DNA from 3 places in the Cobetia sp. MC34 genome. Region 3 is predicted to be linked to each of the others. Evidence: predicted binding sites of a transcription regulator. Region 3 holds the regulator's gene; each other region holds the start of a gene.
What was found. Region 3 encodes FNR, which switches genes on or off when oxygen is low (the NO sensors DNR and NnrR bind a similar motif). Its sites were predicted from a motif close to TTGATNTANATCAA; they were not measured.

Region 1 (3,276 bases), on a different contig from region 3:
CACCCGGGCGCGGGTAACCACGATGGCACGCTGCTCAACGCCATCCTGCATCATTGTCCGGGCAATTCCATGATGCCGCGTGCCGGCATCGTGCACCGTCTCGACAAGGACACCAGCGGCCTGATGGTGGTGGCCAAGTCATTGACCGCCCAGGCGGACCTGGTCGAGCAGCTGCAGGCCCGTACCGTGTCGCGCGAGTACGATGCCGTCGTCACGGGCGTGCTGACCTCCGGTGCCACCGTGGATGCGCCCATCGGGCGTCACCCCAAGGACCGCAAGCGTCAGGCCGTCACTCACAGTGGCAAGCCGGCGGTCACCCACTTCCGCGTGGTGGAGCGTTTCCGGGGTCACACCCATATCCGCTGCAAGCTGGAAACCGGGCGTACCCACCAGATTCGCGTGCACATGGCGCACCAGCGCTATCCGCTGGTCGGAGATCCGGTCTACGGCGGGCGTCTGAAGCTGCCGCCGGGGGCCAGTGACCCGCTCAAGGAGCTGCTGCGTCAGTTCCCGCGCCAGGCACTGCATGCCCGTCGTCTCGCCTTCATCCACCCGATCACGGGCAAGGAAGTCGAATTCCGCGCCGAGATGCCGGGCGACATGCTGGTGTTGATCGACTATCTCAAGGAAGACATCGCTCGCTGAGGCGGCAGGCTCGCGCGACACGCCGCACAAGGAGAGGTTATGCACGACGAGAGTCTACGCCCGACCCTGATACTGCCGGACTGGCCCGCGCCGAGCCCGGTGCAGGCCTTCGTGACCACGCGTGAGAGCGGCCCCAGCCAGGGGCCGTATGCCGGCTTCAATCCGGCGCTGCATGTCGGCGATGACCCGGCGATGGTGGCGCAGGTGCGCGAGCTGCTCGCGGCGGAGGTCGATGATGGGCGTCCGCTGGCGTGGCTGGATCAGGTACACGGCACTCAGGTGGTGGATGCCTTCGATGTCTGCCACGCCGAAGACCGGCCGGATGCGCCGCCACGGGCGGATGCCTGCATCAGTACCGGCACCGGGCAGGCCTGTGTGGTGATGACGGCGGACTGCCTGCCGGTGCTGTTCTGTGATCGGCAGGGCACGCGCGTCGGTGTGGCGCACGCGGGTTGGCGCGGGCTGGTCGAAGGCGTGCTGGAAGCCACCATCGAGCGTCTCGGTGATGACCCCGGCGAGCTGATGGCCTGGCTGGGCCCGGCGATCTCCAATGCACAGTTCGAGGTCGGCCCCGAGGTGCGTGATGCCTTCATCGCGGATCTGCCCGAGGCCGATGACGCCTTCGAGGCCAGCCCCTACCGGCTCGGGCACTACATGGGTGATCTCTACAAGCTGGCACGCCTGCGTCTCGAGCGTGCCGGAGTCGGTCATGTCAGTGGCGGCCACTTCTGTACCGCCTCTGAATCCCGCTTCTATTCCCATCGGCGTGATGATGGCGTGACCGGACGCCTCGCCACGGTCATCTGGCTGCGCTGAGGCGCTGATCAGGAATCTCTGATCGGGACTTGGATCAGCGCATTCCGCCAGCTCGACATGCAGTACCCACAAACGCCCCGTTGACCTGATGTCTCAGGTTGGCGGGGCGTTTCTGTGTGTGGCAAAGATGATGGCCGGCGAGGGCGGCGGGTCGTCGTGGTGGCGGGAATCTGACCTGGATCAGGCAAATGCCACAACATGCTGCAGCGCGGCGAATCCTGCCTTGAAAGCCGTGCGCCAGCCCCCATCTTGAGAGTCAGATACGAAATGTTACAGGCGAAGCTCCTGAGAAAAGGAGTACCGCCATGACTCTCAGGAGAAGGCACCATGCGCATCGACAAACTCACCAGCAAGCTGCAGAACGCTCTGGCGGATGCCCAGTCGCTCGCCGTCGGGCGAGGCCACAATGAAATTCACCCGCAGCATCTGCTGCTGGCACTGCTGGAAGACCGCGATGGCGGGCTCAAGGCACTGGTCAACAAGGCGGGCGGCGATGCCACCAGCCTGATGAGTGGCCTCAAGCGCCAGCTGGATGATCTGCCCACCGTGTCCCAGTTCGACGGCAATGTCGCGCCCTCGCAGGCCCTCGGCAAGCTTCTGAATCTGGCCGATCGCGAAGCGCAGAAACGCGGCGATCAATACATCGCCTCCGAGCTCGCGCTGCTGGCCGCGCTGGAGCTGGGCGGTGATCTCGGCAAGCTGTTCACCTCCTCGGGCATCAAGAAGCCCGCCCTGACGTCCGCCATCGATGCGCTGCGCGGTGGCGAAGCCGTGGGCGATGCCGATGCCGAGAACAATCGCGAAGCGCTCAACAAGTACACCCTGGATCTGACCGAGCGCGCGCGGGATGGCAAGCTCGACCCGGTGATCGGGCGTGACGAGGAAATTCGCCGCACGATCCAGGTGCTGCAGCGTCGCACCAAGAACAACCCGGTGCTGATCGGTGAGCCCGGCGTCGGCAAGACCGCCATCGTCGAGGGGTTGGCCAGCCGTATCGTCAATGGCGAGGTGCCGGAAGGCCTCAAGAACAAGCGCGTGCTGTCCCTCGACATGGGCTCGCTGCTGGCGGGGGCCAAGTTCCGCGGCGAATTCGAGGAGCGCCTCAAGTCGGTGCTGAAGGAGCTGGCGCAGGAAGAAGGCCAGGTCATCCTGTTCATCGACGAGCTGCACACCATGGTCGGCGCGGGCAAGGCCGAAGGCGCGATGGATGCCGGTAACATGCTCAAGCCGGCGCTGGCGCGTGGCGAGCTGCACTGTGTCGGTGCCACCACGCTTGACGAGTATCGTCAGTACATCGAGAAGGACGCCGCACTCGAGCGCCGCTTCCAGAAGGTGCAGGTCGACCAGCCCAGCGAGGAAGACACCATCGCCATCCTGCGTGGCCTGAAGGAGCGCTACGAGGTGCACCACGGGGTCGACATCACCGACAGCGCCATCATCGCCGCCGCACGGCTGTCCTCGCGCTACATCACGGACCGCCAGCTGCCGGACAAGGCGATCGACCTGATCGATGAGGCCGCGTCACGTATCCGCATGGAGCTGGATTCCAAGCCGGAGGAGATGGACCGTCTCGACCGCCGCCTGATCCAGCTCAAGATGGAGCGTGAAGCGCTCAAGAAGGAAACCGACGAGGCGGCGCTCAAGCGTCTCGGCGCGCTTGAGGACCAGATCTCGGAGCTGGAGCGGGAATACGCCGACCTCGATGAGGTCTGGAAGGCCGAGAAGTCCAGCATTCAGGGCGCGGCCCAGTTCAAGGCCGAGCTGGAGCAGGCGCGTATCGATCTGGAGCAGGCGCGTCGCGCCGGTGATCTCAGC
Region 2 (3,276 bases), on a different contig from region 3:
TGTGGTTCTTCACCCGCGCCAGCGCCGAGAAGGTGTTTGAGGCCAGAAAGGACAGCGAGGTCTGCCTGAGCTTTTCCGATCAGGATGATGGCGTCTACGTGTCGCTGAGCGGTCATGCCAATCTGCACCGCGATCAGGGCCTGATCGACAAGTTCTGGAACCCGTTCGTGGCCGCCTGGTTCCCGGAAGGCAAGGATGACCCCGACGTCACCCTGCTGGAGATCTCGGTGCAATCCGGTGAGCACTGGAAGGCCAAGGAGAGCAAGGCCTATCAGCTCTACGAGGTGGCGCGCGCCAACCTCGACAAGGACCACACCCCGGACATGGGCGAGAACGAGAAATTCGGCACGGTGTAAGCTAAAGCCCGAGCTCGTCATGGAGAGCTCTTTGCAGTGCCCGCGTGAGAGTCAACGCGCACGGCCATGCCAGACACGACAACGCCAGCCCTCGGGCTGGCGTTGTCGTGTCTGGCAACCTGCCGTTTCCAGCAGGCCTGGCGTTGGTGATGAAGGTTCAAGATCAGGCCAGCGAACGCCTCAGGCCTTCATGTCGAGCACGATGCGCCCCTCGATCTTGCCCTCGATCATGCGTCCGAAGATGTCGTTGATGTCCTCGAGCTTGCCGGTCTGCACGGTGGCGGCGACCTTGCCTTCCGCGGCGAAGTCCAGCGCCTCCTGCAGGTCCTGACGCGTGCCGACGATGGAGCCACGCACCGTGATGCCATTGAGCACGGTGGAGAAGATCGGCAGCGGGAAGTCGCCCGGCGGCAGGCCGTTGAGCACCAGGGTGCCGCCACGGCGCAGCATGTTCTGGGCCTGATCGAAGGCCTTGGGTGATACCGCCGTCACCAGCGCGCCATGCGCGCCGCCGATCTCGCGCTTGATGACGCTCGCCGGGTCTTCCTTCATGGCATTGACGGTCACGGTCGCGCCCAGACGGCGGGCCAGTTCCAGCTTGGCATCATCCACATCCACCGCCGCCACGTTCAGGCCCATGGCGCGTGCATACTGCACCGCCATGTGTCCCAGTCCACCGATGCCCGAGATCACCACCCACTGGCCGGGGCGGGTGTCGGTCATCTTGAGTCCCTTGTAGACCGTGACCCCGGCGCACAGCACCGGCGCGATCTCCACGAAGCCCACGCTGTCCGGCAGTCGGCCGACGTAGCCTGCGTCCGCCAGCGTGAACTGGGCAAAGCCGCCATTCACCGAATAGCCGGTATTCTGCTGGCTCTCGCACAGCGTCTCCCAGCCGCCCAGGCAATGCTCGCAGTGGCCGCAGGCCGAGTAGAGCCAGGGCACCCCGACACGGTCGCCTTCCTTGACGTGGGTGACGCCCTCGCCCACCGCCGCGATGGTGCCGACGCCTTCATGGCCGGGAATGAACGGCGGATTGGGTTTCACCGGCCAGTCGCCATGCGCGGCGTGCAGGTCGGTATGACAGACCCCGGAGGCGGCGACCTCGACCAGAATCTCGCCACGTCCCGGGCGCGGTACCGCGACCTCCTCGATCACCAGCGGTGCACCGAATTCACGTACCACGGCGGCTTTCATGCTGTTATCCATGACGTACTCCTCATCCATTGAAGACTGACGAACATTCAAGAAAGGCGGACATTCAAGACAGACGAACCAGCAGAGTTGCGGCGGAGAGTTGCGCCGGAGAGTGTGGGCTTGCGCCTGCATGCGCCAGCGCCCGTGCCAGCGTTTTTTCCAGCGCCCGAGCCTGCGCCCGAGCCAGTGCAAAGCTTGCCTCTCCATTGAAACCAGACGCAGCGCTCCCTGCCCTGCGCCAGATCAAGCAATCGGATCTGGCGCGGGCATCGATGTCATTTCTCAAGCAAGAATCGCGGGAGTCGTGCAGCACCACCAGTCACGGTGGCGCTGCCAGACAGGCCTAGAAGAAGCCGAGCGGATTGATGTCGTAGCTGACCAGCAGGTTCTTGGTCTGCTGGTAGTGCTCCAGTGCCATCTTGTGGGTCTCGCGACCGACACCGGATTTCTTGTAGCCACCGAAGGCGGCATGGGCGGGATACTGGTGGTAGCAGTTGGTCCACACGCGACCGGCCTGGATGCCACGGCCCATGCGGAAGGCGACATTCATGTCGCGGCTCCAGACACCGGCGCCGAGACCGAATTCGGTGTCATTGGCGATGGCCAGCGCCTCGGCCTCGTCACGGAAGGTGGTGACGGCCACCACCGGCCCGAAGATCTCTTCCTGGAAGACACGCATCGAGTTGTTGCCCTTGAGCAGGGTAGGCTGGATGTAATAGCCGTTGGCCAGCTCGTTCTCCAGCTGCTCGCTGCTGCCGCCGGTGAGCACCTCGGCGCCTTCCTCACGGGCGACATCCATGTAGGACATGATCTTGTCGAACTGCTCGCGGGAAGCCTGGGCGCCGACCTGCACGTCGGTGTCCAGCGGGTTGCCGCGCTTGATGGTCTTCACGCGCTCCATCACCCGGGCCATGAAGTCGTCGTAGATGCTTTCCTGGATCAGGGCGCGTGACGGGCAGGTGCACACCTCGCCCTGATTGAAGAACGCCAGTACCAGGCCTTCGGCGGCCTTGTCGATGAATTCGGGTTCGGCATTCATGATGTCGGCGAAGTAGATGTTGGGCGACTTGCCGCCCAGCTCCACCGTGGAGGGGATGATGCTGTCGGCGGCGCACTTGAGAATGTGCGAGCCCACGGGAGTGGAGCCGGTGAAGGCGATCTTGGCGATGCGCTTGCTGGTGGCCAACGCCTGGCCGGCCTCGGCCCCGTAGCCGTTGACGATGTTGAGCACGCCCGCCGGCAGCAGGTCATTGATCAGCTCCGCGAGCACCAGAATCGAGGCCGGGGTCTGCTCCGCCGGCTTGAGCACCACGCAGTTGCCGGCCGCCAGCGCCGGGCCGAGCTTCCAGGCCGCCATCAGGATCGGGAAGTTCCACGGGATGATCTGCCCGACCACACCCAGCGGCTCATGGAAGTGATAGGAGACGGTATTGGCGTCGATATCCGCCGCGGTGCCTTCCTGGGAGCGCAGGCAACCGGCGAAGTAACGGAAGTGGTCCGCCGCCAGCGGAATATCGGCGTTCAGCGTCTCGCGCACCGCCTTGCCGTTGTCCCAGGTCTCGGCGACGGCCAGCATCTCGAGGTTCTGCTCGATGCGATCCGCGATCTTGAGCAGGATGTTGGAGCGCTCCTGTACCGAGGTCTTGCCCCAGGCAGCGGCTGCCTTGTGGGCGGCGTCCAGCGCGAGGTCGATATCCTCCGCACTCGAACGCGGGATACGGCA
Region 3 (3,276 bases):
TCAGAACCTGCCATGCACTCTGCGTCCCCCTCTACCACGCCCCCTGCCACATCCTCGGGAGGGCACTACGCATGAGACATGTCCTGCTCGAACGTCACGCCGGCCTGATGACGGCACTATGCCTGCTCACCATGAGCCTCGGCGCCCTTGCCCAGCTGGTGCCGCTCGGGGCTCACCCCAGCCTCGCCAGCGCGCCAGAAGACCTCAAACCGCTGAGCGCCCTGGCGCTGGAGGGCCAGCGCATCTACCAACGCGAGGGCTGTCAGCAGTGCCACACACGCATGGTGCGCGATCTACCTGGCGATACGGCGCGCCACGGCGATGCGACGATCGCCCGGGCGCGCTACTACGACCGTCCCTCGCTGTGGGGCGTCGAGCGTTGGGGGACGGATTTGAGCCAGCTGCCTGCGCAGCATGACGATGCCTGGCAGCGCCTGCATCTGAATGACCCGCGCAGTCAGGTGCCGGGCTCAGCGATGCCCGCCTACCCGTGGCTGTTCGAGCAGGCGTTGAGCGGCGAAGGCATCGCGGCCCGCATGCGAGCCCTGCAAGGCCTGGGCGTGCCCTACGCGGAAGACGAGATTCTCGCCGCCCCCAATGACGTACGTGGCACTGCCGAAATCACGGCTCTGCTCGCCTACCTGCAGCAGGCCGCCCCCGCGAGCGACATCGCTAGCCGTGGCCCATGACAGGACACCGCTCAGGAGACACGACATGAATCTGCTGGAGACAACTGGACTCCCCCTGTTCTGGAATCTCTGGGTGCTGGCCCTCACGCTGGGCAGCCTGGTGCTGTTCGCCATGCTGGCCCTGGGCAGTCTTTCGCGCGCTGCAAGCGCTGACAGCGACGAGCGCGAAGGCGATGGCCCCATGCAGGAACATCGCATCAACGGCGTACGTCAGCCTGACACGCCAGCGCCACGTGCCTGGGGCAGGCTGGCACTGGCGACGCTGGCCGCCGCACTGATCCTGCTGCTCGGCGCAGCTGGCTGAGGCAGGTCGTCGCGGTATGGTCACGCAGGGCCAACCAGGCCTAAAGTTCACACACCTTGCAACGCCCATGGGTTGGGCAGGATAATGAATTAATAAAATCTAATATTATGGCGTCACGAAATTGCACTGCCCCAGCCGATGAGCGCTCAGACCCTGGCCGCTCGACTCACTTCGGCTGGGCGGGGTAGCGGCGGGCGACAAGGCCCCGCCCCACCGTTCGTTGCGCCCGAAAGCCCCCTCCGCTGCCCTGCCCCAGGGGTAGCGGTGACATTCCTCAGGAGAGTCACCATGACGGCCAATGCACAGGCATCACACCGCTTGCGCGCCCATGAAGCCCGCTGCCAGACCTGTTCGCTGAGTTCACTGTGCCTGCCACTGGCACTGAACATGGAAGATATCGACCAGTTTGACGCCATCATCCGCCGTCGCGCGCCACTCAGAAAAGGGGAAGTGCTCTTCACCCAGGGCGATGCCTTCGATTGCGTCTTCACGGTGCGCTCCGGAAGTCTCAAGCAGATCACCAATGAAAACAGCGGCATGGAGCAGCTGACCGGCTTCTACCTGCCCAGCGAGCTGGCCGGGCTCGATGCCATCGACAGCAATTGCTATCCCGGCACCGCGGTGGCGCTGGAGACCACAACCGTCTGCGAGATCCCCTTCGACCGCCTCAATGCGCTCTCGGAGCAGATGCCGGAGCTGAGAACCCAGCTGTTCAAGAGCCTGAGCAAAGAGTTGCACGAAGATCGCCGCATGATGATGCTGCTGTCGCGCAAGACAGCCGATGAGCGGCTGGCGAGCTTCCTGGTCAACCTGTCACAGCGCTTCCGTCGCCGTGGCTATTCGCCGTACAGCTTCCGCCTCTCGATGGCACGCGCCGATATCGGCAACTATCTGGGGCTGGCCGTCGAAACCATCAGCCGTATCCTGACCCGCTTCCAGACCCAGGGGCTGGTCGACATTCGTGCCCGCGAGGTGCATATCCTGCATCTGGATGGCCTGATCGAACTGGCCGAAGGCGAGTGTCAGGGTGGTCGCTGATGACGCCTGCTGACAGCACATCACGCTGAGCGACACTGCGCTGATCCGCCGCCAGGGCGCCATGCCGGCACCACACAAGACAGAAGCCCGCCACGCAATTTGCGTGGCGGGCTTCTTCTTTCTGTCAGGCCAGTCGTCAGTCGTCCTGACAACTCTGACAACCCTGACAGTCCTGACAACAGGGCTTGTCTCGGCCTTCGCTGGCGATCAGCGGTTCTCGAGGCGGTTATAGTCCAGCAGGCCCGCTTCGACAGGGCGATCAGCATAGTTGGTGCGCAGCACGCTGTCGGAGAACTCCCAGAAGCGCGGATCAGTCCGGCGCACCCCGATATCGGCCTGCAGGGCGCGATAGTCCTCTTCGGTCTCGAGTGCCGCCACCCGCTCTGCCAGCCCCGTCAGGGTGTCAGGCGTCAGACGCCAGAAGGCATTCGGGTAATCGCCCGCCACGCCCCGCAAGACATCGAGAGTGTCTTCCTCAGGACGGCGATTTTTCTCTTCATCGAACAGGCTGGTGATGTTGGCGTGGGCGGAATTGCGCAGCACGCTGTAAAGGCGCGGCGAGTCATCAGTGCCATCCTCCAGCGCGACGATCGTCACCTCCGGCATCAGGCTGGCCGAGACTCCCTGCACCGCAGCGAGGGCCTGCAGCTCATGTCGCACGTGCTCGTCCTCGACATTGCTCAGGCTGCGCTCATGGCCGAGTTCCGGCGCGAGGCGCTCCTGCATGCGCCGCATCAGCCCAAGGCGAGCCTGGTTCGGGGATGACAGCTCCTGCGGTGTCCAGACGATGCCACTGGGCGCATCGAACTGCGGCGGCTTCTTGAACAGCAGCTCGACAAGCCCGGGGCTGACGTCGCGATACCAGCTGTCATGCACCGCCTGACGCTCACCTGCCGGCAACAGCACCAGCAGGTTGTTCTCGCCTTCCATGCGCAGGAAGTCCATGTACAGACGGGTGACAAGCTGATGGCCGAGATTGCCGTAGACATCGAAGCCGGCGACCAGCAGGTAGTGGATGCGCTCCAGCATCGGGTAATCGATGATCCAGCCCGTCTTGGGCACGCCACCGACCAGCCCCTTCATCACCGCCGCATTGTCGAAGTGGCGATAGATGGTCAGGGCCGCGTTGGGGTTGCGCCCCTGGCCAGGGCCGTCGGCCCAGCCGCTGCCGTCCCACAGCACTCGCTCATCCAGGCGCAGATCGCCATCGAGATAGGCCTGGGACATCAGGCGCTGCTTGGCCTT

Region 1: a site for FNR is predicted at 1,632-1,645, ahead of clpB (ATP-dependent chaperone ClpB). Genes of this name have one in related genera too.
Region 2: a site for FNR is predicted at 1,787-1,800, ahead of adhP (alcohol dehydrogenase AdhP). Genes of this name have one in related genera too.

What each region holds. Positions count from the first base shown of each region.
Region 1 is NZ_JADPPY010000012.1:99,966-103,241, forward strand. It holds gene rluD (23S rRNA pseudouridine(1911/1915/1917) synthase RluD) at 1-645, shown strand, start outside; gene pgeF (peptidoglycan editing factor PgeF) at 685-1,461, shown strand; gene clpB (ATP-dependent chaperone ClpB) at 1,789-3,276, shown strand, end outside.
Region 2 is NZ_JADPPY010000002.1:119,209-122,484, reverse strand. It holds gene IZU87_RS01800 (pyridoxamine 5'-phosphate oxidase family protein) at 1-356, shown strand, start outside; gene adhP (alcohol dehydrogenase AdhP) at 537-1,565, opposite strand; gene exaC (acetaldehyde dehydrogenase ExaC) at 1,897-3,276, opposite strand, start outside.
Region 3 is NZ_JADPPY010000004.1:86,016-89,291, reverse strand. It holds gene IZU87_RS03545 (cbb3-type cytochrome c oxidase subunit I) at 1-75, shown strand, start outside; gene IZU87_RS03540 (cbb3-type cytochrome c oxidase subunit II) at 72-689, shown strand; gene IZU87_RS03535 (hypothetical protein) at 715-993, shown strand; gene fnr (fumarate/nitrate reduction transcriptional regulator Fnr) at 1,282-2,031, shown strand; gene IZU87_RS03525 (fatty acid cis/trans isomerase) at 2,239-3,276, opposite strand, start outside.